3 linked regions of the Aeoliella mucimassa genome follow. The protein of the gene in region 2 interacts with the protein of the main gene of each other region in a pairwise test. Links are inferred from orthologs where the notes say so. Each region holds a gene or a part of one and is shown on either strand. Other genes may lie near its edges. The genes, in order: Pan181_RS07620, rplA and thrS.

Region 1 (10,202 bases), 3.5 Mb from region 2 along the record:
ATCGCTCGCTACGATCGGAGCAATCGCAAAAACCGGCGTCGATCGCATCAGCGTGGGGGCTCTGACCCACTCGGCACCCTGTTTGGATATCGGCCTCGATTGGCACGATTCCGGGCGGTAGGCCAGGGGTTCTACAGCTTCGCGGCCAGCGCGATGGCTTCCTCCGCCAAAGGCTTGGCAATGCTTGCGATCCCAATTTCTGGCGGGTCGGCGGCTGCGCTTCTGTGCATCCTGGAAATCCCCATATTTGACATCCACGAGCAACATCCTAGCTTTGGAAAGTAGGCTCTCCGGGGAGGAGGCTCACGGACGTGGCGGGCTTTGGCGAGGCTCCAGAGGGGACCCCGCCACGTCTATTTTTGGGCTTTTGAAAACTGAGAAAAACCGCAACAACTTGTTGACATGGGACTTCAAACTACTTAGTCTGTCATTATGGCTTAGGAGTATTTTCCTGAGCAGGTCATTTATTTTCTTCATGCTACCGGGAGCTGTGCTCATGAATGTCGACAAAGCGGCGTGTAAGTGGCGTTGCCACTTCGCTCGCTTGGCATTCACTATCCACGGCTTCCAGACCTCTTTGTAGCTCCTCAATCCAATTGCGTGGTGGAGTGTTGCTCCTCAGATACTCTGGTGGCGATGGTTTGCCTGTTGGTCCTCGGGCTAGCAAACATCCTTTCGCGTTTTCCGTGGAGTGATCCGTTTTCTATTGGTTGGTAATTGCTGTAAGACGCCTGATTTCAAGGTGCAATTCCGGCGGACCTACCAGGTAGAACGGTCGTGGTGCCCGGCGTGCCGTGGTGCGTAGCGTTGCGCGCTGCAGGTTCCTGTAGGGAGCCTTGCAGTATCACATGCCGCTTTCTGAAGTGCTGCCAGCAAGCAAACGCTTGCTTCCTAGTTCACCTGCAACAACGTGATGTCTGGCAGCCGTATTGGACCCCAAAGCCCACACCTCTCTTGGGATGTGTGTGCGAGTTGCTACATGAGTTTTACCCAAAGAGCACGCACCCAAGGTTTTTCGTGATGGGATGCTGCACGAATATCCATTTTGAGGGAAATACAGATGATTCTTAACAACTTTGCCATACGTACTTGGCGTTCCCTTGTGAACCTAAGTTTTATTGCACTCGTCATGCTTTGCATTTCGTCGTCGGCTCGGGCCGAGTTGGACGAAGTAGGTTTCCAGATCAAGATCTCTGAAAAAGAGATGATTCTGGAGCACCCCGATGATCCTGATTACAAAATGTACGCCATGTGGGATACGGCCTATCAGCGTATCCAGAACCGCAACATGCCTTGGATCGAAGTCGAGAATCTCGAAGAGTCGACCGGCAATCTGACCGAGTTCAGCATCACGATTGGCGACACCGACTACAACTTTGGTGATACCAACTACGGCACCTACGCGCTATTGAGTGATTCAACTCCTGGTATTTCGATTTCATCGACTTCCACCGGCGACGAACTCGTGGTGTCTATCGGTAACGGCGGTCTAGCCCCTGGCGAGATTGTTCGTTTCGGTATCGATATCGATCCCGACGCAGGAGTCGACGGATTGTTCCCCTATCCTGACTTCCGTCTGGTATTGTTCGACATGAACGGTAGCGATGCGAGCGACAATGCCATTGCTTCGGCGCTGTTCGTCGATACCAATGACCAATCGATCACTAAAACCGCTGCTGCCCAACTCGAAGACTACGAGGTATCCGGCAACCAGTCGTTGTACTACAACCAGATCCTTCGTCCGTACGGCGTGATGGAAGGCATCGATACCTTTGTAGCCGGTACCCTTACCGATCCCACTCAGGTGCCTGAGCCTTCGTCCGTGGTGCTAGTTGGCCTGGCACTCGTCGGCTCGACCATCTGGTATCGTCGGAAAACTGCTTAACCGCGGTTAGGCGATTTATCCTACGAACGAGTTCCTCCCTCGTGGGGGAGGAGGTGATCTTTCCGTTCACTCGGGAAGAGCATTGAGAGGTTTTTGCCATGCTAGCTCAAAGAGGTCACGTGCAATCGGTGGCTGGGTGCGAGCGTGAACGTCAGTGCGTGCCCACTTGCACCGATATGGTGGCCGAGCGGCATCGTACTCGCAAGAGTAGCGAGTCGAGTCGCCGACGGTGCCGAGCGATTCCCAGTCGCCGGCGGTGCCGCCCACCCTCTAGGCCGCCCCGCCGTTAGGCGAAAAGGTTGTCGTCGAAATTTGTTTAAGGCGGTGTTGTGGTTTTCCCTCGACCACAGCACCGTCTTTTTGTGTGCGCAGATGGTCAACTTGGCGGGATGCGGGTTGCGGTGAGTTTACGGACTTTGCCCATTTATCCAGTTGTAAGGAGAAACACCAAAGTTGCGGTTCTAGCGATACCGATTACTTTCCATGTTCCGAAAGCATACGGGACAGGGGAGGATATACCGACGCAGTGCTGCCCGTTAAGCCTGTGGTTGGTCCCGCTCTCCATTTAGACCTAACTGCAAGGCTTGGTACGGATGTCTCAAAGGGGGGGCAGCGTAGCCGGCATGCTACTGATTCTGGGGGGAATCTAGATGAAATATGTATTTGCATGCGCTACCGTAGCGCTCAGCATGGCCATGGCCTCGCTGGCATGTGCCCAAGAAGAAACTCAGGCGGGTTTCAGCACCGATCAATCAGGCGAGGGAGTCGTGTGGTCGGATACGCTGGCTCAGCTCGATACCGGCGTACAGATGGCAAGTTGCGATACTTGCGGGCCAGGCGTGGCCGATCTTGCCCTGCTGCCGACTGGCCGGGGAAACCGTTTGTTTGTCGGTGGCGAGGCCCTGTGGGTGCGTGCCAATCCGAGCGAAGCGGTGGCTTACCTCGAGCGGGACATTCCGAACCTGACCGATACGTTCCACGAGCTCGATTTCGACTACAGTAGCTCGTTCCGCGTCTACGGCGGCATTCGCAACTGCTGTGGCGAAGAAGTACGCTTTACCTACACTCGCTTCGATACGGATAGCGGATTCGAAAGCCCCGCTTTTTCGTCGACCAATCAGATCATCTCGCCGCTTGAGCAGACTCCGTTACTCGATGGCTCTCGTGTTGTCGGTACCGCTGATATAGCCCTCAACTCGTTCGACATCGGCTGGTCGAAGACCATCCCGTTGGGCTCGCCTTTGGGCTGCTGTGATACCGGTTGTGGCGACTGCTGCGACACTTGTTGTGATGGCTGGTGTCCTGCTTGGGATATCACCTTCACTGGTGCGTTCCGTGCGGTCGATTTCGATACCACTCGCATCTACAGCACGATCGATGGTTCGGACGAACTGCTGGAGCGGGGAACTTCGGTTTCTGACTTCCAGGGTGCTGGTGGTCGCGTAGGGCTGCTGGGGCGTCGTTACCTGGGTCGTCAAGGTATCTGCAGCCTGTACATGAAGGGCGATATCTCCCTGCTCGTCGGCGACTACAGCACTACTCAGTCGTCGGTCGACTACTCCGGCTCCGCGCCGGTAGGAGCTGGTACGCAGACCATTAGCGGTCGTCGTCTCATTCCGGTTACCGAAATCGAAATGGGTGGTACCGTATTCGTGACCTGCAACACTAGCATTAGCGGTGGTTACTTCTTCTCTGCATGGCACGACCTTGGCTTCCGCGACGAGTACGACTTCCAACTGCAGACCAGCTACGACGACGCCAACATCATGGGCTTCGACGGGTTCTTCCTGCGGGCTGAGACCGCCTTCTAGGCTCTGCCTGGAAGCGGAACTTGCTGACTCAATAAAAAGACAGCCGACCCAAATGGGTCGGCTGTCTTTTTTTAATTTCGTTCTTCAGTCGCTCACGCGGCACGCTAACAGCTAAACTGATGGGTACGCGTGGCGAACCTGGTATCGACTCGCCGAAAGCCGGCGGAGTGCAGCAGCTGGATTAGGCGCGGCCGAGCATGCGCTCGCGGCGATTACGGCGCTCGGCGCGGATCTTCGCGCGGCGCTTCGTTTCGCTGGGCTTCTCGTAGAACTCGCGAACACGGATTTCCTTTTTGATGCCAGAGCGTTCCACCAGTTTACGGAACCGACGGACTGCCTCTTGGGCCGTTTCACGTTCGCGAAGCGTTAACTTTACCACGGGTAATCTCAACTCCTGAGGAATGGAAAGGTTCGGTGCGGTCCTCACTAGAGGAACAAGTCACGTAATATAGCCTAACACACGGGTCCCCGTCCAGGCGTGGTCGGCAGGGGTAAACGTGGCAAATTCGACCGGTTTGTCCGGTTTTGGCGACTGCTGGCCGGGTGGGGGCGTCGCGGGCCCCCGCGTGGGGAAACAAAAAACTCGCTCAACCGGGCGGGCCGGTCGAGCGAGCCTTTGAATCCGAAGATCCTGTTTACTGCTTACGAGACGATTTTCACGTTCTCGGCACGAGGACCCTTAGGGCCTTGGCCCTCGGTGTACTCGACCTGCTGTCCTTCACGGAGATTGTCGAAGCGAATCTCCCCCTCGACGGCGGAGCTGTGGAAAAAGATATCCCCCCGCTCTCCCTCGATGAATCCAAATCCCTTGTCCGTCAGCTTCTTAATCGTACCTTGCGACACTGCATAACACTCCTGGTACGTAGCAACAAATGAAAACACGACCCACAGGCCGTACCATCTACCAGTGGGTTGAGCAACTAGCGGATTTACGGAAACGTGATCCCCCATCGGTGTCTGAGCTTCCAGAGCTGGTTAACCCAAGAAAGAGGAGAGGGCCTGCTGCAGGAAACTAAGGCAATTTGGAAGTTCTGAGAACGTGGAGCCAAGCCAGCGATCGCATCGCTTCAGGAACACCATTGCCACCGTAATTCCACCGAGCATCGTAACGCCGGGTTTTGGGCCAGTCAAGTTTTTGCAAGTCCCTTTGTCGGTATTTTGCCTTAACGAAACTCAGTCTCAGTTTTCCCTCTCAAAATGGGATTTCCAAAGCATTCTAAAGGTGCCATTGGTTGCAAAACCCAACATTATTAGGCACCTCTTTTAACCTCCCGCCTGATTGGCATCGTCCAGTCGCGGGGCGCTGTGGCCGGCTTCGCGAATCTGTTGAAGTTGCGCTGCCATGCGTTGGGCAATGTCTTCATGGGAATCGACGACGTTATGTCGTTGACCCAGGTCGGTCGAGAGATCGAACAACTGTTGAGGGTGATCGTCGGATGGGTAGTCGTGTCGAGCTTCCCATGCTTTGTTTGCAGGGCGATGATAGCCGTTGGGGGCGTTGATCCATAACCACTTTCCATCGCGTAGTGCGTAGCGATCGCGATACGTATTATGCACGAGTGTCGTTCGAACAGGCGAACCACCTTCAAGCATGCTGAGCTGGCTATAAGAGTCTTCGGCCGCGCCGTCGGGCAGGTCGAAGCCAACCACTTCGGCCAGCGTGGCCATCACGTCGATTTGCGAGATCAGCGCTTCGTTGGTAGTGTCGGCCGGTACTCTGCCAGGCCAGCGAACGATGAACGGCACGTGATGCCCCCCTTCGTAGATGTCGCGTTTAATGCCCCGCAGGGGATTGTTCGAACGATGGCCAAAGCGTTCTTCGCGAGCGTAGCAATAGATCTCGGGGCCATTGTCGGAGGTGAACACCACGATGGTGTTCTCAGCCAGCCCAATCTTATCGAGCGTCTTGAGCAGTTCGCCACACGACCAGTCACTCTGTACCACGTAGTCGCCATAGGCTCCGGCCTGCGAGGCGTTGTCGAACTTATCGATCGGAATGATCGGCGCGTGTGGCGATGGCAACGCGAAGTACAGGAAGAACGGCTTCGTCTGATCCTTGCGCGATGCCAGCCAACTCACGGCCTTGTTGGTGAGCGTCGGCAAGTCGTCGTAAAAGTCCCAATCGCTCCGCGCTGGGCCGGGGCGGGCTTCCCAGTTGCCTTCCTTGGTCTTCGCGGTGATCTCTAAGTTGGCATCTGGCGGCGAGATCAACCGATCGTTCTCAATCCACGCGTACGGCGGGAAGTTAATCACCGTGTCGCCGAAGTAGTAGTCGAACCCGTGCGCGAGCGGACCATCTGGCACCGGCTTCGACCAGTCGAACGCATCGTATCCCCAGTACTTTTGTTTGCCACCAGCGGCCGTGGTTTTCTTGGCGTTGGGGTGACGAATCGCATTCCAGTCCCAACCGAGATGCCACTTGCCGACGCACGCGGTGTCGTATCCCTTTTGCTGAAGCATCTCAGGAAGCGTCAATCGCTCGGCATCAAACCGCGAGGCTCCGAGCGCGCCGACGATGTCGTGAAACTTGCGCCAGTGGTACCGCCCCGTGAGCAGTGCGTAACGACTGGGAGTGCAGATGCCAGAAGACGAATGCCCATCGACGAACCGCATGCCTTCGCGGGCCAGGCGGTCGATGTTAGGAGTGGTGATTTTTGATTCGGGGTTATAGCAACTCGCGTCGCCGAAGCCCATGTCGTCGGCGTACAGGATCAGCACGTTCGGCAGCGAGGCCGCTTCGTCGGCTGCTGCGAGCGGGCAGGTCGAGACCATAGAGAAGAGGGCCAGCAGGGGGAGAAATCGCATGTTCATGACAACCGGCTCGGGAGGAGGGAAAAGCGGTGAGGGCGGTGCGATGGCCTTGCGTTCGCTGGCCAACACGATCATCTTAAAGGTTCTCGGCAGGTAAATCTCGACTTTTCTCGAATTAGGGAGTTTCTCAGGTATGGAATCCAGCACCACCGACATCCATGGGCATGAAGTGATGCGGATGATGGTTGAATCGGGCGAGCAGTACGATCGCGAGTCGCTCGAGGCTGCGATTCACAACCGCTTTGGCACTGAGGCGCGATTCTGCACCTGCAGCGCGAGTGGCATGAATGCCAGCCAGCTGATCGACTTCCTCGCCGATCGTGGCAAGTTCGTACCGACCAGCGAAGGCTTCTCGACCGAAGCAGGCAAGATTTGTGATCATGAGTAGGGGGCTCCTGGCTAGTTAGCAGAGTTAAAACGCCAGCTTCATCCGCCCGTCGACAAACTCTACTTCCACCGGCTCGTCGGCGACCGTGCATTGGGGATTCGATTTCAACTCGTCGACCAGCCCTTCGCTGGCGTACATCGAGTCGAGGTGCAACGTGTTGGGTACCACCAACCAGCGGTCGGTGCCGCTGCGATCGCCGCACCAGTTAAACGCATCGACATCGTCCTTCACGATGTGATTCATGCGAATGCGATCCATGTCGCCGGTGGTCTCGGCATTGATGCGAGTCTTCTCGAAGTCGATCGCGTCGTACAAGCGTTGCGTAATGCAATCGCCGAGACCGAAGCCGAGTGCGTTGCCTTGCGAAGCGGTGGTGAGTTCCAAGGCGGCGATGCTGCCGATCCTCGGCGAAGGAAAATCGGGCACTCCGGCCAAGCCGCGGCGGCCGATCACGTTAGGGTCCATGCCGAGGCCGCTGAAGGTCTTGCCGATCTGGTCGACGATCAGCACATCGAATTCCTCGGCCGGTAGCTTGGGGAAGTAATCGTTCGTGTAGTGGTCGAGCAGTTTAGGTTCTTCGCTCGCGAATTGCTCGGGGGCCAGCGCGTGAAGTTCGGCCGTTTGGTCGTAACCATCTTCGATAATGCCCAGGCCAGCGAAGATTTTGCCGGTGCCGATGATCGCTTCGCCGAGGGCGATGATCGCGTCGGCTTTCTTCAAGCAGGGAACCTGATGGAAGGTGCGGGCGCCGTTGATCTTGCCCATGCCGATGGTCATCATCTTCATCAGCCCACTTTGAATCGGGCCCACGAAGCAGGTGTGGGGTTTGATGCGATTGAGCACCAGCACCCCATCCGATTCATGGCAGAACTTGTCCATGGTGATCGGGCCGGTGAAGGTCTCGCCGATCTCGACGACATCCATCGACGCCCGAATTGGCATGTCCATCGCTTCTTCGGTGATGCCGAGCGACTCGATCATCGCCCGCTGACCATGGGCGGTCGCCCCGTTGTGCGACCCCATGGCCGGCACGATGAACGGCTTCGCCCCACGACTCTTGAGCCAGTCGCCAGCCGCGCGGGTGATTGCGGCGATATTCGAAATGCCGCGACTGCCAGCGGTGATGGCAATCTCGCCGGCGGGCACTGGGTGGGCGAGCTTGTCGAGCGCTGCATGCACGGCAGCCGGAATGTCGGCAATCGGGTGGTTGGCGAGTTGTTGTTGAACGTGGTGCAGTTTCATGAATCGGAGGTCCCAAGGATTGGATTCAAAAGCCCCCATTTCGCGGAAATCGATCCGTGGGGGCAATTCTTACGGCGAGCGTTCCCTTCGTAAGTTGTTGGAACACCAGCAGTAACGGGATGAGTCATCGACGTAAGTGAGTTATTTTGCCCCCGGGGTGGGGGCATTAAACAAAGCGTGGCGTGCACCGGACGAAGCACTCTGCCAACGGTTAAACATGTATTAGAGCAGGTCGACGGCGCGTTTCAACAACTGTTTTAAGCCACTTCGAGCCGCATGGGGGAAACCGGTGGGGCGACTGCACGTGCCATTTCTTGCACGTCCCGCTACACTGTTAATCCCCGTCTGTTCGTCCCCTCTCGTTTCTCACCCTTACGATCCACCGCAACGGTTCCGGCAGCAGGCGACTCATCGAAGTAGCGGCCGGAGCACCGCAGTTCGCAAGAATTCCCAAGCCCTCCGGTTGGTGACAGCACTACATGATCATTGCCAGAAGAATTCAGTGGAGCCACATCATCTTCTATACGTGGAAGAGCATGGCTTACTTTCTGACGCTCTCTCTCATCGTGTACGTGTTGCATCACGAATTCGATTTGACCTGGGTGGCCATTCCCTTTAATGCGGTTGCCACGCTCAGTACCGCACTGGCGATCTTCTTGGGGTTTAAGAACAACAGTGCGTACGACCGCTGGTGGGAAGCCCGAAAAATCTGGGGCAAGCTGGTGAACTACAGTCGGGCGTGGGGGCGTGAGGTGCTGAACCTGGCCATCGACGACAATCAGCCGGGCAGCGAGGAGCTGAAGCAATGGCAGCATCGCATGATCTATCGGCACATTGCCTTTGTGCATGCGCTGCGTGTGTTCCTGCGTCAGCGGCATGCTTACAACGAGATCGAAAACGAACTACTCGAAACGCACAACCAGTATCACGACATCGAGCCGTTCTTGGCGAATAACGACCTTGAAATGGTACTCAGCAAACGCAATCCACCGAACTACTTATTGATGGAACAAGGCGACGACCTGCTCCGTGCGTACCAGCGGGGGTGGCTCTCGGATTATCGCTATGTAAAGCTGCACGAGACGCTTACCGAGTTCAACAACCATCAAGGCATGTGCGAGCGGATTAAGAACACTCCGTTCCCGCGGCCCTACAGTTTCTTCTCGCGACTGTTCGTGTTCATCCATGGTACGCTGGTGCCATTTGCGTTTATCGAAGTACTGGGGCCGTTCAATATTCCGCTGGCCTTGGTGATTAACTTCGTGTTCATTACGCTCGATTACATTGGTGAACGTACCGAAGACCCCTTCGAAAACCGCCCGGGCGACACGCCGCTTACGAGCATCAGCCTGACGATCGAAGAGAACCTGAAAGAAATGATGGGCGATCCCAACCTGCCCACCAAGCCGGTGCCGATTCATGGCATCGTGTTCTAGCAAGGGATAAGCGAGCATCCCTATTGTGACTTGCAGCCGACGAGTGGAATCGACTAACTTGAAGGCAGTACTTTGTGAATGGTAGGTCGAAACCGACCTCTAGAACTTGGCTCAGCGTCGGCCACGAAGACGCCATCGATGCCCGGACGAATTGTCGTGCGTGAAGGGGAATTGTTACCCGACGCACTCCGCCGTTTCCGTAGAGTGGTTCATCGTTCGACTCGCAGGCAATGGTCCAAGACCAGGCCCGGTCACTACATGAAGCCGAGTGAATTGGCTCGCAACAAGCGGGCGCTGAGTCGCCGAAACGCCTGGCTCGCTGCTCATGGATACGATGGGTACAACACCGTGTACCTCACCATGCAGCATCTAATGGCTCGAGAGCCCCCTTTTAAGCGAGGGAGACGCAAGAAACCGCACGCAGGTTAGTAGTCGTTCTTGTTGTTGATCTTGCGACCAATCGCTTTGCCTGGGGCTTCCCACAAAGCGTACAGCCCAGGAGCGTAAGGACGCTCGATCAACTGCAGGGCTTCGTGTAGGAACGCGTATTGCTCCTCGGGAAAGCTGGCCGCCAGTCGTTCGAGCGTGGCCTGATCGCCGGTGGCGTACTCGGCCGGATCGGGATAGAA
Region 2 (10,227 bases):
AAAGCCCGCAGGCTAGGCGGTGTGGGTAGGTTGGGGTGGCGAAATTCGCGCACCCCTTACCTTGCCACGCGAAACGGCATCCAGCGACACTCACGCGTACCTGCACCATGAAGGGGCAGGGAACACGATTGAGTGCTACTTGATGGAGACCGTAGCGCCAGCTGCTTCCAAAGCTTCCTTGAGCTTCTCGGCATCTTCTTTCGAGATACCTTCCTTGACCTTGCTGGGGCAGCCTTCGACCATTTCTTTGGCTTCCTTCAGACCCAGGCCAGTCGCGGTGCGGACTTCCTTGATGACGCCGATCTTCTTGTCGCCGAAGCCTTCGAGCACGACGTCGAATTCGGTCTTCTCTTCCGCAGCGGCAGGACCGCCTTCGGCGGGAGCAGCCATCATCACGGCACCACCACCCGAAGCGGGCTCAATACCATGAACGTCCTTCAGGTAATCGCTAAGTTCCTTCGCCTCTTTGAGGGTCAGGCCAATAATCTTCTCTCCGAGGTCCTTGGTGGTTTCGGAGTATTCGGCAACTGCTTCGTCGCTCATGGTTACGGTTCCCTTTCTCGCTGGATCGGCCGCGGGCGGGCCTTGTCAATTGACGGTGTCGGTATTCGCGGGGCTTGGCAATCGCTACTCAGGCTGCACCAAAGACCTTGCGAGTTGATTTTAGTGTTGATTCGAATCTATTCTGCGGCGTCTTCTTTTTCGCTGATCTGCTTGATCTGGCTGGCAAGGTTAGCACCACCAGCAAGCATTTGACCAGACAGCGTCGCACCCGGCGATAGAATTTGACCCATCAGAATGCTGAGCTGTTCTGTGCGGCTTGGCCACTTGCTGACTTGCTTGACCTCTTCGGGCGAGATCTTGGTTCCGTCCATTACACCGCCTTTGGCGGTGAACTTCTCGAACTCTTTGTTGGACGAGAGCTTGGTGACTTCCTTGGCCAGCGAAACGATGTCTTCTGCACCCCACACCACAGCAGTGGTGCCAGCAGTTCCATCGAACGCAGGGCTTAGGGTCGTGCCCTCAGCAGCCCGGCGAGCCAGGCTGTTCTTAACCACAAGCAGGTGAATATTCTTTTCACGCAGTTGCCGGCGGAGCGCCACGGTGTCGTTGGCTTCGAGCGAGGCCACATCCACCAACAGGGCGTCGGTCACGCCATCCCAACGAGACTTTAGCTCGTTGGTAATCATGTTTTTTACAAGCTTACTCATGACAGTCGGGGGGGTCAGGGGTTGGTGATCAGCCAGGCTGCTCACCCTGTTGAATTAAATGGCTACGCAAACGCTCGGGCTCATGGTCGCACTCAGGTGCACGCTCTTCACGTAAACACCCTTCACAGCAGAAGGTTTCATGCTGATGATGCGATCGATGAACGCCTGGATGTTCTCGTTAAGCTTGTCCGAGTCGAAGCTCAGCTTGCCAACGATTGCGTGGATGTTGCCACCCTTGTCGTTACGGAACTCAACCTTACCCGCCTTATATTCTTCGACGGTCTTGGCTACATCGGGGGTCACGGTGCCCGCACGAGGCGAAGGCATCAACCCGCGAGGGCCGAGCACGCGGCCGAGAGGACCAACTACTTTCATCATGTCGGGAGCTGCGATACAGACGTCGAAATCGGTCCAGCCGCCGAGGATCTTCTTGGCCAGCTCTTCGTCGCCTACTTCATCGGCTCCGGCTGCGGTAGCTGCTTCAGCTTGAGGGCCTTTGGCAAACACGACCACTCGTTGGTCTTTGCCAATGCCGTTGGGCAGTACGATCGAGCCACGGACGATTTGATCGGCCTGAGTGTGATCGACACCCAGACGCATGGCGACTTCCACCGATTGGTCGAACTTGGTGGCGTCGTAACCTTTGAGGGTTTCGATGGCTTCGGCCAGAGGAACCGGGTTCTTCGGCTTCTTGGCAGTCGATGCCTTGAGACGCTTGGTGAGTTTTGGCATGATGCTTCCCCCTTTCGCGGAAGAAGTGTGGTTCAAACCGCCGTCTCGATGGTGAGCCGGCGTCCCACGTTTGGTTATGCTTGGTAAAAACGCGTGTACTGGTGGATTTCAGGCGATGTTAGCCTTCGACCACGATGCCCATGCTGCGGGCGGTGCCGGCAATCATTCGCACGGCGTGCTCCAGATCGCGGGCGTTGAGGTCTTGCATCTTGGTGGTGGCGATTTCTTCCAGCTGAGCGGTCGAAACTTTGCCAACCTTGGTCTTATTCGGCACACCCGAGCCCTTCGCTAGGCCGGCTGCTTTCTTGAGCAAAACTGCCGCGGGGGGGCTTTTGGTGATGAAGTCGAAGCTGCGGTCGTTGTAGACCGTGACCACCACCGGAATCATCATTCCGTTTGCTTCTTTGGTGGCATCGTTAAACGCTTGGACAAACTGGCCTAGATTAATGCCGTGCTTACCGAGCGCAGTACCGACAGGAGGAGCAGGTGTTGCCTGCCCACCGGGAATTTGGAATGCTGCTTTGCCAACAACTTGCTTCGCCATGACCTAGTCGCTCGAGCGCTTAAAGGTGAGGAATATCGACCATTGCCGAGCCCTGTTTTCTACCCGCTTAGCTGGGAAAAGAAAAGTAGGGGGGCATAGATTTTTGTAATTTCTTTGTCCGCTTTGGCGAAAATGGCACGAAAGTAGTGCCCAGGTTGCCAAATCGGAAAAAGTGCTAGCATGGCGAGAGGATTCAGCGGGCCCGCCGAGTGGGGGAGTGCGGCGATTACAGGCCTTCGACCTGCCAGTACTCCAGTTCCACCGGGGTGGGGCGACCGAAAATGCTCAGCATCACGGTAACACGGCCGTGTGTTTCGTCGATGCTGCTCACCTCGCCTTCGAAGTTCTCGAAGTTGCCTTCCATGACCTTGACCTTGTCGCCAGGGCTGAACTTGATATCCAGCTTGGGAGCTTCCTCGGCCTCTTCCACTTCGGTTTGCTGGAATTTAGCGACTTCGTGGGGATCCATCGGAGCAGGCTTGCCGCCGGCGCCGGTGAAATCGCCGATTCCCGAAGTCTCGCGAATCGCAAACCAGGTATCGTCGTTCACGTGCATTTCCACGGCAATGTAGCCAGGCCAAAGCTTGCGTTCGACGATTTTCTTCTTGCCACCTTTGAATTCGGTGACATTCTCCGTGGGTACTTTCACCTCTCCGAAGTAACGGTTCAGTCCTTCGATGGCAATCTTGCGACGAAGGGCGTCGGCAATGGAGCGTTCGCGGTTGCTTTGAACCTTTAGGATGTACCACTTCAGGTCGATGTCTTCTTCCTCGGGAACATCGATTTCGATGGGGCCGGAGGGAGTGACTTCGGGCTCGGAGTCGTCGACTAGTGCTTCCAGCTCTTCAAGGGTCGGCTCGCCGTCGGCCGGTTGGTTGCCGGTTTCGGTTGCCAGTTCCTCGGCAGCTTCTTCCAGGGCTTCGGTGGCAGCACCTTCGTCGGCCGAGGTATCGGCGACTTCCTTCATTTGCCCGGAGACATTTGCCTCCAGGGCCTCGGCGTCGCCGGAAGCGAGCGGGGTTGCATCTTCAGCTGGATCTCCAGCCACTGGTTCCGCGGCCGAATCGCCGGACGTCAATTCTTCCTGTTTTTCGACGTCGTCGTTCACAGTCAAACCCCAAACGGGAGGTGTAGAGAGATAGATATGCGAGTTGCGTTAGACTACTTGGCCAGCTCGGTAGCGGCGTCAACCGTGTCTTTCTTGATCAGGCCTTCTGCTCCGGCCTTCAATGCTTGAAGGATGAAGTCGAAGCTGAAGAGCAGGATCGCCAGCAGGAAGATCACTGCTATCACCACAATCGTGGCGTTGATCAACTCGCGTCGTTTGGGCCAGGCGACTTTGTTCATTTCGGCTTCGACCGAAATGAGAAAGTCGGCAAACTGGGGCATCTGAATCAGGCGAAAGCATGCCCAGACACCTGCCAGAAGCAGCCCAAAGGGTAGTAGGTACCGAACGGGCTGGCTGTCGATCGATTGCAGTTCGCCGGAAAGCGACCAGCAACCCAAAGCAACAATGATAGCGCAGGCCGCAAAGGTTAGCTGACGGACAACGCGCCCTTGGGTACGTTTATAGAGATTGAACTTAAACAGTTCTTGCAGGTAGGCACCCACCGACGACTCCCGCCAAGTGACCAATGCCGCTTGCGGTCCGACCGGCCATCGGCCAGATTCCGCTCCCGGCAGCTAACAAAAATAAATGGCAGGGGCGGTGGGACTCGAACTCACAACCCCTGGTTTTGGAAACCAGTGCTCTGCCAATTGAGCTACGCCCCTAAATGAAATCGCATCTACGGATAGGGTGAATGGCGGGTGGCCGTAGAGCCACCCGCCATTCGGTATCCGATTTTATAACTACTCGAGGATCTTGGTGACCACGCCGGAACCGACGGTCTTGCCACCTTCGCGGATAGCGAAGCGAACGCCGTCTTCCATAGCGATTGGCTTGGAGAGCTCGACGCTCAGGCGAGCGTTGTCGCCGGGCATGCACATTTCGGCGTCACCAACCAGGTTGGCGGTACCGGTCACGTCGGTGGTGCGGAAGTAGAACTGAGGACGGTAACCGCTGAAGAACGGAGTGTGACGTCCGCCTTCTTCCTTGCTCAGCACGTAAACTTCACCCTCGAACTTGGTGTGCGGAGTGATCGAACCCGGCTTGGCCAGAACCTGACCGCGTTGGATATCTTCACGCTTTACACCACGCAGAAGGCAACCAACGTTGTGGCCAGCTTCGGCGGATTCCATGGTCTTGTTGAACGCTTCGACACCGGTGCAGGTGGTCTTGGTAGCGCCTTCTTGCAGACCAATGATTTCGACTTCGTCGCCAACCTTGATCACGCCCTTTTCGACACGACCGGTGGCCACGGTACCACGACCTTCGATCGAGAAGACGTCTTCGATGGCCATCAGGAATGGCTTGTCGACTTCGCGGGTGGGCTCGTCGATGTACGTGTCGATGGCATCCATCAGCTCGCTGATGCACTTCGAGGCTTCGGGGTCCGAAGGGTTCTCGTAGGCAGCCTTGGAGTTGCCCTTGATCACTGGCACGTCGTCGCCGGGGAAGTCGTACTTGTCCAGCAGTTCGCGGACTTCGATTTCGACCAGTTCCAGCAGCTCTTCGTCGTCGACGAGGTCGCACTTGTTCAAGTACACCACCACCTTGGGCACACCAACTTGACGGGCGAGCAGGATGTGCTCACGAGTCTGGGGCATCGGTCCATCCGGAGCCGATACAACCAGAATCGCACCGTCCATCTGGGCGGCACCGGTGATCATGTTCTTGATAAAGTCGGCGTGGCCCGGGCAGTCGATGTGGGCGTAGTGACGGTTGGCAGTCTCGTATTCAACGTGAGCTGCGGCGATGGTAACCGTCTTGGTTTCGTCACGCACGGTACCGCCCTTGGCGATATCGGCATACGACTTGGCCTTGGCCAGACCCTTGGCGGCCTGCACAGCGACAATAGCGCCGGTAGTGGTGGTTTTGCCGTGGTCGATGTGACCGATGGTGCCGACGTTCACGTGCGGCTTGGTACTAGTAAAGGTATCCTTGGCCATTTTTGTCCCTAACTCAAATACCTGGGAAACACTGAAGGTGAAACAATTAAGGTAACCGGTAAGTCACCACTCGAAAAGCTGCTGACGCGACTCGAACGCGTGACCTCGTCCTTACCAAGGACGTGCTCTACCAACTGAGCTACAGCAGCATTTGTTTCGGTGGTGGACTCTTAGCTTTCGGCGCTGCTTACATCATAAAGCTGTAAGGCGTGAGCCGATAGCCGACAGCCCCCATCAAAGCGGGTGAAGGGAATCGAACCCTCGTCTTTAGCTTGGAAGGCTATTGCTCTACCATTGAGCTACACCCGCAAGCAGGGGTGACTACATTCGAGATCACTTGTGGAGAGTCATTCGACTGACTTTCCACAACTGTTAGTTTCTCGAAGTTTGTCGCTTTCGCTAGTGGGAGGTGTAGGATTCGAACCTACGAAGGCATGAGCCAACAGATTTACAGTCTGTCCCGTTTGACCGCTTCGGTAACCTCCCGAATGGGAAACTTCGGTTCTTCTGCGAGCCCATCGCTTAGTCGCTTATGCTGCTTGCTAGCAGCCCCCGCACGGTATTGGTGCTGGTTTTGCCGGCGTTTTTGCAAAAGCGGACGCTGGAGTCGCTGGAACTTGGTTTCTGATTGCATTCCCGGAAGTCTGCAATCGCTTCGGCCGCACGTTGCCGCGGCAACTAGCCGAAGCCCCACCAGAGAGCTAGCGGAGGGACTTGAACCCACAACCTGCGGTTTACAAAACCGCTGCTCTGCCAATTGAGCTACGCTAGCGCGCTGATCGCGTCCAGTCAGACGCAACCGACCCGCGATATCGTGCGAATCGCTTAATATACAGTCGACACCAACAGCCGCAAGGGTGGTTCGGGGGGTGCACTTACGAAAAGTGCGTCTCGTCCCGATTGGTGTACCCCGTAAGGTCGAGCGATCCGACCAGGTGACTTGCCAGGAGTGTTTGTGGAATTAGTTGCCTGTGGAGCGGGTTAAGCTCGAAAAGACTCTAGTTTTCCACTGGTTCCGGCGATGTCTCGCGTATGGCTTCCAGGGTGCGAGCGACGCTTTGCCCGCAGGTAAGCCACTGCTGGTATTCCTGTTCCGAGAATTTCGGCTGTAAACGCCGGGTGACGCCAGTTCTTCCGACGATGCACGGCAATGCCAGGCAAAGTGGGGGGAATTCGTCCCCTAGGTTCACCTGGGTCGAAACCGGCATCGTTTGCAGTCGGTCGCCCGCGATACTGCGGATGATAAGCTGCAGGGCCTCGCTAATCGCATAGCAGGTATGCCCTTTAAGGCGAAAAACGTCGGTGCCCGACGAGCGAGCCGCCTCGATCATGCTTTGCGGGATATCCGCAGGATCGAGGGTCACGCCTCCTACGGAGGCCCCGCTTTGCCATAGGAACTGCGAATCACCATGTTCGCCGAGTACGTAGGCCCGCACGTCGTCGGGGTGGACCGATAGATGCTCGGATAGCGACAGACGGAACCGGCAGCTGTCGATAATCGTGCCTGCCCCCATCACTCGGCTGGGTGGGAAACCGGATAGCTCAATAGTGTATTGGGTGAGGGCTTCCACCGGGTTGGTGGCCACAATCAGCACAGCTGCGGGGTTTTGCTCAGCAAGCAGCGGAACGACTTGGCGGAACAGGGCCGCGTTGTCGGCGGCCATCGCGTTACGGTCGAGTTGGATCTGGGGGACCGCCAGGGTGAGAACGATGATGTCCGCGTTGCGGCAATCCTCGACCCGCCCGTAGGTAATAAGCGGGGGATCGTCGAAAAAGCTGCTGGCGTGGCGCAGATCGAGCGTTTCGCCCTGCAGTCGGCCTTGATTTCGGCCAACCAGCATCAATTCGCTGGCTGTTTCAAGATTCAGCAGCGAGTAAGCGAGCGCCGCTCCCACGTGGCCAACGCCGACAATCGCAATTTTCATCGCTAGTTTCCTTCGCTGGGGCCGCATGCTGGTGGATAGCTGCGGCTGGCCATCGAGTCAGACAGACATTAGCGGAGGGCGATTTTTACCACCCGACCCGAGGCGACGAAATCGAGCTTGCCTTCGCGAGCCAGCCAGCCGACTGCGGCAATCACCGTGTCGCCAGGAGCATCGACCAGCTTTTTGAGCGACGTGGCCGTCTGTGGGCCTTGCTCGGCGAGGGCTTTCCACACATCGCCGGCGGTGTGCCCAATGTGGTCGCTGGTCATCAGCACCACGGGTTTGGCTTTGCTGGCGGCGGCCTTTTTCTTGGGGGCAGCCTTTTTGGGGGCTGGGGTCGGCTTCGCAGCAGCGGCTGGCGTTTCAGCGGGGGCTGGTTTGGCGGCAGGGGTGGTCTTCGAGGCAGCGGTTTTCTTGGCCATGGCGGGTGGCTCCTCTGGCGGGTGGCACTTGGCAACGGATCGACAGATAACAGCGCGGCTTGCGCTAACACGCGAGCCGCGCTTGTATGTTTTTGTTTGCCCGACCGGGGAATGCAAGCCGGTGGTCGGGGCAATCCGCCTAGAATGAAATGTGGGAAGCTGGCCCGCTGACAGCGTTACAACGCCTGATAGCAGGGCGAATCGGAGGCTTAGGCCTCTTCGATGGCTTCCTTCACGGGCTGCACGAAGTGGGGCGATTTGCCCGAGGCGCTGAGTTCTTCGGCCTTCTTTTCGGCTTCTTTCTTCTGATTGAAGTCGTACAGGGCGACCCGGCGGAGCGACTGGTTGAACACGCCCCAGAAGGCCTTCAGGCGGACTTCTTTGGCGGCCTTCGCGCGGCTCTTACGCTTGGCCTTTTTCTTGACCTTCTTTGTGGTGCCGTCTGCTGCCTCGGCTGCCTCAGCGGCTTCGGCTTCGGCTCGCAGTTCTTTGCGATTTATGACTTTACGCGCCATGGCAATTGCTTTCGATGCACGGTAGTTGGGGGGTGGGCTGCAATCTGTCGATTTTAGCGAGCATCGGCCGAGATGCCTACCGACCCTGTTGGGTGCCGGCGACAAATTATTCGCTGTTTTTGTTTGCCAAGTCGCTACAGCTTGATGCCGAGTCGGGCCGCGCGGGCCACCAACCCAGGGCGAAAGTACACCATCGGATTGTTTTGCAGACGCAGGTTCTTGGATGCTTTGCCGCGCGCCCAAAAATAGGTCGAGTCGACCAGCGACACCGGCAGCACGCCTTGCTCGACGAGGGCCACGATTTTGGCAATGAATTCTTTGTCGGATTGGGTTTTCACCCGCAGGCCGACGAGCAGCCGTTCCTCGAGAACCGGTCCGCGAGGAATCGTGGCCTGCGCCCGATCTGCTACCAGCGCGCAGGCCATGGTAGCAACGGAACTGGCGACCCAGCGAAAAGTGTTTAGCAGGGCATCGCGTCGCGAAAGCATGATGAAAACTCGCCAGGCTGGTGGTGAACTGAAAAGCGAAACAAAGCTCCGCACCACGCCGAACCGTGGCACGCCTAGCTGCGTTTAGTAAAAATAGGAGTCGCTCACAAGAGCGATTCGCGAGAGATCCCGGCACGCTGTTTGCTCTCGGTGCGATCACCGAAAAAGGCGATAAAAAGGTGGCGACCGTTCTTTCGTGAACTACAATTTTGCTGTAGAGTCACAAACCCGATTGGGAGCCCGCGAGCGTCCGAAAAGATTGCTCGCGAAGCTGAAGTTCAGCAGGCCCTGGTCCGATAACCTTACTTGCATACAATGACTCGACCTGCTCGCTGCAGTGGGATCACCCACCGCGAGCGTCGAGGTAGCGAATCAAACTTGCCGGCCAACATTCCGCCGGGAGGACCTAAAAATTCGATTGGCCCGAATCGATCACATGGCTGTGCGCAGCACCGTCCGATTTGCGTCATTCTTCGAGCGACTCCACTCCGTCGCAATAGGCCGGTTAGTTTGTTTTATCGCCGCTTGCGGTTTAGCCCATTGGACTAAACCGCAAGCGGTTTTTTTATGGCTGTGAGGGTGCGTCGCGCGTTTCGTCGACGTACACATGACTCGCGACATGCGAATCGAGATGTTGCTGATCGCCATCAAGTTCGATCGTCTGTCCACCATCAGCGTGCACTTCGGCCACCGAGCCCGACACGCCGATCGCGATGCCCGACTCGCTTAGCTCGCGCAAGAACTCTGGCGATTGGTCGACCACTCGCACGACGCGAAACTGTCGTCCTGCGGATAGCTCGGCCAGCGGAATGGCCGCCGCGTGGGTCATCTCGCCATCGGCCGCCGGAATCGGATCGCCATGCGGATCGAACTTCGGGTGACCCAGGTGTTGCTCGATGCGGTCGACCAGCCAGTCACTGACCGCGTGCTCCATGTGCTCGGCTTCTTCGTGCACTTCGTCCCACGAGAGTTCGAGTGTCTGGACGAGAAACAGCTCGATCAATCGATGGCGGCGGATCACACGTAGCGCCAGCGCGCGGCCGACCGGGGTGAGCTGCACCCCCTCGTACGGCTTGTAGCTCGCCAGGCTGCTTTCGGCCAGCGTTTTGAGCATGCTGGTCACCGTGCCTGGCGACACCGACAGGGCCTCGGCGATCTGCCCTGTAGAAACCGTGCGGTGCAGGTCGCCGTCGGCCAGCTGGTAGATGGCCTTCAAGTAGTTTTCGACGGTCAGGCTTGCCACGAAGTCGATCCTCGTTTCCCAGTGTTTCGAAAGGGGACGCCCTGTGAGGATCGCCCGCTTGCCGGTAGTCTAAAGCGAGTGTCGCCCTAGTGTAGC
Region 3 (10,370 bases), 5.2 Mb from region 2 along the record:
GTCGAAAACGGCTGAGATCTTCCTCGGCATGGCGGTCGGCTGCACGCAGTGTCACAACCACCCATTCAACGAGTACAAGCAAAACCAGTTCTGGGAACTCAACGCGTTCTTCCGTCAAACCCGCGTGCGACGCATGCAGATGGAAGGCGAAGACAACAATCGCCGCTACGGTCAGGTGGTCGATACCGACTTCGCTGGCGAAGGGGGCGACCCCAGCAAGGCCGAGCTGTACTACGAACTGCGAAACGGCAAGCTCAAGGTCGCTTACCCGGTGTTTGTCGATGGCTCGTCGCTGGCCGACAAGTACTCCGACAAAGGCGAAGACTTTGGCGACAGCGGTTACCTGGAAGTCGTGAATCGTCGGCAGGAGCTGGCCGGGCTGATACTGAACTCCGACGAGTTTCCCCGAGCGGCCGTGAATCGCATGTGGAGCCACTTCCTCGGTTACGGGTTCACCAAGCCGATCTACGACATGGGCCCGCACAATCCGCCGACCCATCCCGAGCTGCTCGATTACCTGGCCAAGGAGTTCCGCGAGTCGAGCTTTGACCTCAAGCAGCTGATGCGGTGGATCGTGCTTTCGGAGCCGTATCAATTGTCGAGCCGCATGACTCGCGACAACCAGAGCGACGACCCGAACCTCGGCGCGCGGCCCAAGTTCAGCCACTTCTATCTGCGACAAATGCAGGCCGAGCAGCTGTACGAGTCGCTGCTCACGGCGACGTCGGCCGCCGATTCGATTGCCTACGACCAGCGCGAAGAGATGAAACAACGCTGGCTGCGTCAGTTCAATACCGCGTTCGGTACCGACGATAATGCCGAGGCGACCACGTTCAACGGTTCGATTCCTCAGGCGCTGATGATGATGAACGGCGACCTGGTGAAGAAAGCCACCGAGTGCGAGCCCGGCAGCTTCCTGCATAAGATCGCCACGAGCGACGATTTGAACAACGCCCAACGCGTCGACCACTTGTTCCTGGCGGCCCTGGCCCGCGAGCCCGCCCGCGAAGAACTGGTGATCTGCAACAAGCTGCTGGTGGCCCGCGAAGGGCAGGCCCCCGAAGCGCTGCGCGACGTGTGGTGGGCGCTACTGAACAGCAACGAGTTTATTTTGATTCACTAGCCTGGCTTTACCCGGCAACGAAGGAGCAAGGCAACTTTCTCCTCTCGTCCCTCTCCCACGTGCGGGGAGAGGTTAGGAGAGGGGGCCAACAACCGTCGCGAAAGTTGTGTTGCTCCGCAGTGGCCATCGAGATCGAGATTCCTAACCCTTTTCCTAGAAGCGGCTGTTGCTGACTACCCGTCAGCAACGACTCCGACGACTCTGGAGCCTTGTTTATGATTCCTTTCCACACGCCGACCGGAATGACTCGCCGTCACTTCATGACTCACCTGGCAGGGGCCAGCGCGCTGGCATTGCCGGCGTTGTCGCTCACCCGTTCGGTGTACGCGGCGGCCGACACCATGCGGCGGAATCATAAGAGCGCGATCCTGCTCTGGATGGGGGGTGGACCGCCGACGATCGACATCTGGGACCTGAAGCCGGGCGCGCCGACGGGTGGTCCCTCGCGGCCGATCGCCACCAAAGGCAATGCGCTGATCAACGATCGCATGCCGCTGTTGGCCGAGCACATGGACAAGCTGTCGGTCATCCGCTCGATGAGCACCCGCGAAGCGGACCACGAGCGAGGACGCTACTACATGCACACCGGCTACGTGCCGAATCCCAACGTGCAGCACCCGAGCTACGGTTCGGTCGTGGCCCACGAGATGGAGAGCCAATTGTCGGACATGGAAATCCCGCTGTTCGTCTCCGTCGGCGGCGGCAGCGAAGGCCCAGGCTTCCTCGGCATGGCCTACGCGCCGTTCCAGGTCGACTCGAATGGCCGCGTCCGCAATCTGAACATGGGCATCGAAGAGCAGCGTCTGGCCCAGCGGTTTGCGTTGCTCGAAACCATCGAAGGACGCTTTATCAATCAGCGTCGCGGGATGGCGGCGATCGACCACGCGAAGGTGCTTGGCAAAACCAACTCGTTGCTTACCAGCGAGCAGATGAAAGCGTTCGACGTCGGTAAAGAGTCGGACGAAACCAAAGAGTTGTATGGCGATAGCGGGTTTGGCCGCGGGTGCATGCTCGCCCGGCGGTTGGTGGAGCATGGGGTGCCGTTTGTCGAGGTGAACCTCGGCGGCTGGGACCTGCACCAAAACTGCTTTACCACGCTCGACAACAAGCTGCCTGAAATGGATAAAGGCATGAGCGGCTTGATGCAGGACCTGTCGCAACGCGGGCTGCTGGAAGACACCGTGGTGATCTGGATGGGCGAGTTCGGCCGCACGCCGCGCATCAATGCCACGGCCGGTCGCGATCACTACGCCAGGGCGTGGAGCGCCGTTGTCGGGGGCGGCCCCATCAACGGCGGGCTAACGGTCGGCGAAACCAGCGCCGACGGCAGCCGAGTCGAAAGCCAACCCTTCAGCAGCGAAGACCTGATGGCAACCGTGTGCCACGCCCTCGGCATCTCGCTGCAAACGACGTTCACCTCGAACAACGGCCGCCCGATGAAAATCGCCAACGGCGGCTCGGTGATTACGGAGTTGTTTGGTTAATCGCGCATCGAATCCCCCAATCGTTTAGCCCCGAGCCGCAGGCGACGGCTAGCGAGATGGAAGCACGCACCACCACTGTTTTTGGTTGTGGCTGAACCGCTGGTTGCGTATTCTGAAAGACCGTGTCACTGGTTGCGGTCGTTGGTCTGATCGACCGCCGAACCATCCTCGGCTTTATGGTGAGCGATGTGGCGTATGTGTTTCGATGCTTGGGGGAGCAGGGGCGATGATTCATGGCTACCATGTGGTCCTTGCCACTTACGGATTCTGGCTCCCCAACGATCCACGCGGGTCCTGGTCGAACATGGTGTGGAACTGGGAGCTCATTCGCTTTGGGAAGCCTTCAAGAGGTCAGCCTGCGAGAGCGAGCCAAGAGCTATCGCAAGATCAACGTGAGCAGCGGGCCGCATGGCTCTGAAGTACGAGCCAGTCAATCTGGATGGCCGCCAAGCCTAAGCTGTGGGTGCTGGGTTTGCCAAGCAGGCCGAGCGAAGCAAGTACTCGATCTGGGCTTGCGCCATTCTCCCCGAGCATACGCATCTTGTGTTAGCACGCCATCGATACCAAGTGGAACAGATGGTCAACCTGCTGAAAGGGGCAGCGAGCCGCGAGTTGTGTAACCGAGGACTGCATCCTTATCAAAACTATGTACAGTCAGGTGGTAGACCGCCTCGCATGTGGGGAGAACATGCGTGGAAGACTTACCTGGATTCTGAAGAGTCGGTTGAGAACGCCATTCGATACGTGGAAGAGAACCCCTTGAAAGAAGGCAAGCCACTGCAAGGGTGGTCGTTTGTTACTCCATTCGCTGGAATCGACAAAGGTGGCTGGCAAACCTACCATTAAGCTCCAATCGTTTGGGCCGGAGCCGATGGCGACGGCCCACGAGAGAGTAGCACGCAGAGCCATCGCCTTCGGCTTCGGGCTAAACGAAGATGCGTGTTGTAAGTCATCCAAAGGGTAAATATCGTTTTCATGGCTACTACCAAATACCTCGCCCTGCTCCGCGGTATCAACGTTGGTGGGAAGAACGTGATCGCTAAGGACGACCTGCGGCGGTGCTTCGAGGACCTCGGGTGCGAGACCGTCAGCACGTACATCCAGAGTGGGAACATCCTGTTTCGCTCGTCGACCAGCAGTGTTCGCCAGTTGACCGACGACGTGCAGGCCGCGCTCAGCGAGCGGTTTGCCTACGACGCCCAAGCGGTGGTGCTGCCCTATCGCAAGTACCAAGCGGCCGTTGCCGCCGCGCCCGACGGGTGGGGCGATGATCCCGCGCAAAAGCACAACGCGCTGTTCACCATGCGAGGGACGACTCCCCAGAAGGTGGTCGCCGCGCTGGCCGACCCGAAGCCCGGCATCGAAACCATCACCCTCGCACCCGGCGTGATCTTCTGGTCGGTCGTGAAGGCCGCGCAAACTAAAGCCACCTACGCCCGCATCACCGGCACCAAGCCGTACCAGCAGGTGACCATCCGCAACAGCAACACGACGCGCAAACTATTGGAGTTGCTCGACGCGATGTAGTTACGGATTGCCCGCTAGTACTCGTTCCCCACGCCCTTATCGCTGATCTCGGCGCCGACGGTTTGTTCGGCCACTTGGCGGACCTGGCGGCTGGTGATTTCTTCTTGCAGCTTGGCCAGGGCGTCTTCGACGGTCATCGCGCCGAGGTCGCCGTCGATGCGGTCGCGCACGGTCACGGTGCCGTTGTCGCGGTCTTTTTCGCCGACCACGAACATGTAAGGCACCAACTCCAGCTGGGCTTCGCGGATCTTCGCGCCGAGCTTCGCCCCACGGTAGTCGCCAGAGGCCCGCAGCCCCGCGGCGGTCAGCTGCTTTTCGACCTGGCGGCCGTACTCTTCGCTCTTGTCGCTCACGGTCAGCACGCGGACCTGCTCGGGGGCGAGCCACAGCGGAAACGCCCCGGCGAAGTGTTCGATCAACACGCCAATGAACCGCTCCATGCTGCCGAGCGGCGCGCGGTGAATCATCACCGGGCGGTGCTGGGTGTTGTCGGCTCCGGTGTATTCCAGGGCGAACCGTTGCTCGCTCGGCAGGTTGTAGTCGAGCTGCACGGTGCCGAGCTGCCATTCGCGGCCGATGCAGTCGGTCACCACGAAGTCGATCTTCGGCCCGTAGAACGCCGCCTCGCCGGCTTCCGGCACGCAGCCAGGCAGGTTCATTTCGCGGGCGACCTGCTCGATGGCCTTCTCGGCGCGGTCCCACTGCTCGGGGCTGCCGACGTACTTGGTGCTATCGGGATCGCGGAAGCCGAGCCGCGCGCGGTAGTTCTCCATGCCGAGCGACTTGAGCACCTTCAGGGTGAACTCGATGCAGCCGCGTACTTCGTCGGCCACCTGATCTTCGGTGCAGAAGATGTGGGCATCGTCCTGGGTAAAGCCCCGCACGCGGGTCATGCCCGACAGCTCGCCCGACTGTTCGTAGCGATACACGGTGCCAAACTCGGCCAGGCGGACCGGCAGGTCGCGGTAGCTCCGTGGCTTCGACTTGTAGATCATGATGTGGTGCGGGCAGTTCATCGGCTTCAGCAAGTACCGCTCGTGCTGATGCGCCCAGGTGTTGAGCGCGGCGAGTCGCTCCTCGGCCGGGGAGTCGGCATCGATCTCGGCGTCGAAGCCCATCAGCCGCGCGGCGTCGAGCAGCTTGGCCTCTCCTTCACGATCGAGGTTGCCCTCTTTCAATTGATCCATCCAGTACTCGACGAGCCCACCCGCGTCGTGTTCGCAGAGCGGCGCGAACTGCGACTCTTTGTAATACGGAAAGTGGCCGCTGGTTTCGTACAGCTCTACCCGACCGACATGCGGGGTGTAAACGGCTTCGTATCCGCGGTTCCGTAGCTCGGTGCGCAGGAACTCTTCGAGCAGCCCGCGGACGGTCGCCCCCTTCGGCAGCCAGAGGATCAAGCCCGAGCCAACGGTGGAATCGATGTGGAACAGCTCATGCTGCTTGCCGAGCACGCGATGGTCGCGCTTGCGGGCTTCTTCCAGCCGATGCAGGTGATCCTGTAGTTCTTGCTTGTCGAAGAACACGGTGCCGTACAGACGCTGCAGTTGTTCGCGATTCGCGTCGCCTTTCCAGTAGGCGCCGGCGATCGAGAGCAGCTTGAAGGCTTTGCCGATGTGGCCAGTGCTGGGGATGTGCACCCCGCGGCAGAGGTCAATGAACTCACCCTGGCGGTAGAACGACACGTGCGACTCTTCGCCGAGACCGGTTTTAATGTGCTCGACCTTGAACTTCTGATCGAGCTCGCTGCAGAGCTGCAGGGCTTCGTCGCGAGGCTGTTCGAGCCGCTCGAACTTCTGGTTCTCTTTGACGATCTTCTTCATCTCGGCTTCGATCTTGGGGAAGTCCTCTTCCTTGATCGGCTGCGGGGCAGAGATGTCGTAGTAGAAGCCAGTCGCGGTGGTCGGGCCGAAGGCGAGCTGCACGCCGTCGAATAGCCGCATCACGGCCTGGGCCATCACGTGGGCGGTGGAATGCCGCAGGATGCCGAGGGCTTCGGGATCGCGCTTGGTGAGAATCCGCAGGTTCACCTCCCCCGATTCGGGGAGCTGGTAGCGGAGGTCGGCTGGTCGGCCGTCGACTTCTGCGGCGATCGCGCTCTTGGCTAGGCCGGTACCGATGTCGGCCGCGACATCGTAACAAGTGACCGGAGAATCGAACTTCTTCTGGGACCCATCGGGTAACACTACGGTAAGCATCGTGCGTGTACAGCCAGTTTTCGGGGTGAGACGAGTTTATTGGTGGCGGTGAACCGGGCCGGAAATTGATCAGTATAAAGGGGCAGCCGGATAGTGACTATCCAAGCTAGATGGTCGACAGCGACCGCTAGCACCTGCGGCTCAAGGCAATAATGGCGAATTTTGGATGAAATTCCTTGCAGGAACGACTCAGATGCTTTTCAATGGAATTAGCAAGGCGGTAACTGACGGTTTGGCAGGATTGCGACAAACTGGACAACCATTGGTGTGCGTCCGCCCTGCACTATCATTGACGACTGCAACGGTGAAGGATTGGTTCATGGGTCGGCATCTTCTCTTCTGCGGCTTTGCCATTATCGCTCTTTCCTGCTCGGTAGCTTCAGCTGCCGTGGTGGATGATCGTGATTTAGATGATCTCACCGACACGAGTGCTGTTGCCTTGGGCCAGCCTGAGGACGATCTGGTTGACTCGTACCTGTTGTCAGACGCTTCCACCAAGCGAGTGACCGAACCCCTAAGTGTGCAAGACACGACCGTCGACACCATGACCATCGCCGAACCCGGCACCCTGGGGCTAGTGGCCCTGGCTGGGCTCATGGGTGGAGCAGTCGCGATGCGACGCCGTCTGGGCTAGTTCCCCAGTGGGGGTATTAGCTGCGACCGGTTCTCAATAATTAGCACCTATCTGCTAGAAAATCCCTATCTAAGGGGTTTTCTTTCCCCTAGCTCGAGAGTAGTGTGGGGACAATCTCTTGAATCGATACTCCGTGGGTGGTGCACTGCTGCCTGCGGATAAACCGCATAACTGCGGTGTCTTTCCCCGAATACCGCAGTTTCTGCGAGGCTTTCGTGTCCCCCCTACGCGAGAGCCTCGCCCCTTTTTATGCGGAAATTCAAGCCACTGGTGCGCTAGCTGTGGATGCCCGTGGGACGACGGAAGTGCTACCCACCGCACATCTCTAAGCTATAGAATACTTGAGTATCGTAAATCGACTCCGATTTGCTTGGAATCTTTCACCCACGACTGGAGTATTCGAAATGAAGACACGCTTCATGCTATTTGCCGCCGCCCTGATCATGTCGCTTCCTACCGCTGGCCGGGTGCTGGCTCACTGCCAAGTGCCTTGCGGCATCTATGGCGACGAACGCCGCTTTGAGGAAATGCTGGAAGATACCCAGACCATCGCCAAGGCGATTACTCAAATCAAAGAACTCTCGGGCACCCACGACGCGAATGGCCACAATCAGTTGGCTCGTTGGGTAAGCACCAAGGAAGCCCACGCCAGCAACATCCAAGAGATTATTGGTCAGTACTTCCTGGCCCAGCGCATCAAGTCTGACAAGGAGAACTACGTCGATCAGCTCAAAGCGGCTCACGGCGTGATTGTAGCGGCCATGAAGTGCAAGCAGTCGGCCGAGCCCGCCACGGCCAAGGCCCTGGAGGAAGCGATTCACGACCTGTACCGCGCTTACGAAGGTAAGGAACCGGTACTAGGCGAAGCCGAGCACGCGGCTACCCACGCGGTGACAACTGCCGTGGAAGCCGCTCACGAAGCCCATGCCGAACACAGCCACGAGGCTGGGCACGATCACGAACACGCTGCTCACTAAATCAAGTAGCAAGCAGCGTGTTCGTTGAGCGTTTGCTTAGCGATTTCCGAACAAGCCAGCGGGCAGGTGCGGCGGTGTGTCGCCCAGTTCGCTGGCTTTTTTGCGTTGTTGGAATCCAGCGTTGCGGTTATGGCTGGTGCCGTTGGTGGTCGGAATCACCGAGGCTTGAGCCGGCTGGCTGGCCTGCGAGCGGCTGTCGGTCGCTGCGGCTGGTACTACCATCGAAGCGGTGGCTACTTCGTAGCGAGGCCGTGCGACTGCTGGCTGCGGTGCAGCCGGACGTGCAGATTGCATGCTAAACGGCAATTGCGGCGGTGCGTCGCGATTGGTCTTCGTGAGCGTGGTGCTGGCCGGCGGCAGAATCATGCCCGAGTCGAACAGTCCGCTGGGAGCCGCAGGTGGTTGGCCAAAAGGCAGTCCGCTACCAGGATTTTCGGCCGGAGCGGCTGGCTGACCCGGCAAGGCTGGTCCATCATCGCCAGGACCGCCGAATGGCAGCGAGTCTTCCATGAACGCGGGACGCGGTGGTTGCAGCGGATTCGGCTCAGCCGCAGGAGCTGGACGATTTGGCCGAGCCGGGCGAGCATCGGTATCAAACTCTTCGTTGGTCGGCAGATCCATACCTTCGTCGGTGGCGGCCGGCTCGTCAGGCGTCGGCTCCAAGGCCTCGACCTTAGGTGGAGCCATCTTGTCTTCCGCTTCGGGTGCCGGATGTTTGTTGGGCCCAATAATGCCGGAACCCACCGGAGCTTCTTCGCCGGGTTGCGACTGTCCGGTCGTGGTGCCAGGCCAAGGCCGCCATTTCGTCTTGGTGTAACCCCAAGTCGGACGTTCTGGAGTGCAAACTCCTTCAGGCGAGCAAGGGGGTGGCGTAGGCTGACCGATGGGGGCGGCCAGCAAGCTGGCTGTAGCAACCCAAGGGACCAAAGCGGCACCAATTCTACGAAGACAGCGGGTAGTCATCGATCGAGTTCCTTCGCTTACATCGGGGCGTCTGGCGGATGCAGTGGCTCGCCAGGTTGGTATTCGAATCAGGCCACCCCGCACGACCCTGCGGGCGGGGTGGCTCTAGTTTTAACACAGTTTCGCGTCGTTAGTTCAGTGAGCCTAAGCCGTACCGGGTAATTCGGTTGAGCGTGGCAGTACCGAGCGAGACGAAGCCGAACACACGTTCCATGGGCTGCGTGAATCGCGACAGCACCCCGTCGAACTTACGCATTCTGTCCTCGGCGATGAACAAGCGGTCGCCAGGCAGCAGTTGGTAGTTGGTTTCGGTCACCGCCCCTTGGGTGATGCCTTCGTAGTCGACTTCGAGAATCTGCTCGCAATCCATGCCAGGTTGGGCAGGGCGGGCGATGTAGATTCGCGTGCTCGAAAGCTGGCTCAAACCGCCGATCGAGGCAATCGCGTCGAGCACCGTGTCGTTGCCCGTGATGGGGGCCGTCACGATGTTGTCGCCGAACCCAGCACCCTGAGTGATGATGTAGTATTTCTTGCTGTTGTAGCTGAAGATGTCGACCACCACTTCGGGGTCCACCAGGTACTCCGACAGCTTCTCTTCAATGCGAGCCTTGGCCTCTTCCACGGTGAGGCCGGTTACGTATACCGAACCGTAGGTGCCGAGATTCACGCGGCCGTCCATACCGACGAGGTGCTCGCCGACAATCTGCTGAGCCCCGGCCGATACGCCGAGCGACACCGACACTTCCACGCCGGGGTAGAGCTGCGACAGGTGGCGGCGAATCGATTCCTGAGCGTCGTCGATCGTCTGATTGGCGACTTCCACGCGGCCGTAGCTGGGGCCGAGGTCGATCTTGCCCTCGGGGTCCACAAAGTAGGCGTTGCCGATGGGATCGCGCTGATCGTCCGCACCAATGGCACGCACTAGCAGACCATCGAACGGTTCGATGACGTGGGGCGGCTTGGGCACGATTTTCACCGCGTTAATCAGTAGAATATCGGGTGGTTCGATCACGTAAGGTGGCAAAGTCACCATGTCCTTCTCGCGGCCAGCCGGATTCACCGGGGGGCCTTGGACCGGGTTCATGGGGAACGGTTCGCGTGGTGCCATAAAAGCGGTACACCCGGTGGTCGCAAGAACCAGAAGCCCGAGGGCGGCCATCAATGGGCGGCGATAGGAAAAGTGGATGTTCGTCATGGCCCCGTTTGCCTGTGGAAAAGGTGATTCTGCGTGAGGAGCGTGTTTTCGCGCCTGCAACAGTTCATGCGCAGGTGGGTCAATTCGACCGGCATAGTCGTCACATTCGTAATAATCGGTAGAGTCGCTCGCCAACTTTGCCTGCGATTCGGAAATCGCCACGATTCGAACGAAAGTTGTTTTTGCTAGCAGCCGGTGTGGTGGCAAAGAATTGCGGCAGATTCCCGCGAACCATCCGCTTGTGGGCTGCGTAACCAACAACCGGGCCA

What was found.
Region 1: the proteins of rplA (region 2) and Pan181_RS07620 interact in binary tests that used the Escherichia coli proteins (3 or more experiments, as listed by UniProt). The link is inferred for Aeoliella mucimassa from one-to-one orthologs.
Region 3: the proteins of rplA (region 2) and thrS interact in binary tests that used the Escherichia coli proteins (3 or more experiments, as listed by UniProt). The link is inferred for Aeoliella mucimassa from one-to-one orthologs.

Annotation. Positions count from the first base shown.
Region 1 is NZ_CP036278.1:1,897,613-1,907,814, forward strand. The notes cover bases 2,940-5,701. They hold Pan181_RS07620 (cold-shock protein), read right to left. Parts: upstream 4,540-5,701; coding sequence 4,339-4,539; downstream 2,940-4,338. Other genes in these bases: Pan181_RS07610 (hypothetical protein), read left to right, coding at 2,940-3,696; rpsU (30S ribosomal protein S21), read right to left, coding at 3,878-4,075; Pan181_RS07625 (sulfatase family protein), read right to left, coding at 4,960-5,701. Also shown: nadC (carboxylating nicotinate-nucleotide diphosphorylase), read left to right, coding at 1-121; Pan181_RS07605 (PEP-CTERM sorting domain-containing protein), read left to right, coding at 1,130-1,885; more of Pan181_RS07610, read left to right, coding at 2,536-2,939; more of Pan181_RS07625, read right to left, coding at 5,702-6,501; Pan181_RS07630 (YecH family metal-binding protein), read left to right, coding at 6,641-6,895; Pan181_RS07635 (lactate racemase domain-containing protein), read right to left, coding at 6,920-8,137; Pan181_RS07640 (bestrophin family protein), read left to right, coding at 8,617-9,573; Pan181_RS07645 (bS21 family ribosomal protein), read left to right, coding at 9,712-10,002; Pan181_RS07650 (DUF3239 domain-containing protein), read right to left, coding at 9,999-10,202.
Region 2 is NZ_CP036278.1:5,355,568-5,365,794, reverse strand. The notes cover bases 105-2,891. They hold rplA (50S ribosomal protein L1), read right to left. Parts: upstream 1,944-2,891; coding sequence 1,266-1,943; downstream 105-1,265. Other genes in these bases: nusG (transcription termination/antitermination protein NusG), read right to left, coding at 2,714-2,891; rplK (50S ribosomal protein L11), read right to left, coding at 2,062-2,487; rplJ (50S ribosomal protein L10), read right to left, coding at 681-1,211; rplL (50S ribosomal protein L7/L12), read right to left, coding at 136-543. In the rest of the region: more of nusG, read right to left, coding at 2,892-3,595; preprotein translocase subunit SecE, read right to left, coding at 3,649-4,098; tuf (elongation factor Tu), read right to left, coding at 4,339-5,538; Pan181_RS20985 (malate dehydrogenase), read right to left, coding at 6,537-7,463; Pan181_RS20980 (winged helix-turn-helix domain-containing protein), read right to left, coding at 7,532-7,885; Pan181_RS20975 (hypothetical protein), read right to left, coding at 8,095-8,400; Pan181_RS20970 (hypothetical protein), read right to left, coding at 8,535-8,888; Pan181_RS20965 (metal-dependent transcriptional regulator), read right to left, coding at 9,454-10,131. UniProt on the Escherichia coli protein: One of the primary rRNA binding proteins, it binds very close to the 3'-end of the 23S rRNA. Forms part of the L1 stalk. It is often not seen in high-resolution crystal structures, but can be seen in cryo_EM and 3D reconstruction models.
Region 3 is NZ_CP036278.1:126,450-136,819, forward strand. Bases 3,741-6,670 are described here. They hold thrS (threonine--tRNA ligase), read right to left. Parts: upstream 6,333-6,670; coding sequence 4,149-6,332; downstream 3,741-4,148. Other genes in these bases: Pan181_RS00535 (DUF1697 domain-containing protein), read left to right, coding at 3,741-4,134; Pan181_RS00545 (PEP-CTERM sorting domain-containing protein), read left to right, coding at 6,652-6,670. In the rest of the region: Pan181_RS00520 (DUF1549 and DUF1553 domain-containing protein), read left to right, coding at 1-1,123; Pan181_RS00525 (DUF1501 domain-containing protein), read left to right, coding at 1,342-2,607; Pan181_RS26430 (transposase), read left to right, coding at 3,067-3,453; more of Pan181_RS00535, read left to right, coding at 3,583-3,740; more of Pan181_RS00545, read left to right, coding at 6,671-6,966; Pan181_RS00550 (superoxide dismutase [Ni]), read left to right, coding at 7,371-7,943; Pan181_RS00555 (hypothetical protein), read right to left, coding at 7,980-8,906; Pan181_RS00560 (polysaccharide biosynthesis/export family protein), read right to left, coding at 9,037-9,990. UniProt on the Escherichia coli protein: Catalyzes the attachment of threonine to tRNA(Thr) in a two-step reaction: L-threonine is first activated by ATP to form Thr-AMP and then transferred to the acceptor end of tRNA(Thr). The rate-limiting step is amino acid activation in the presence of tRNA.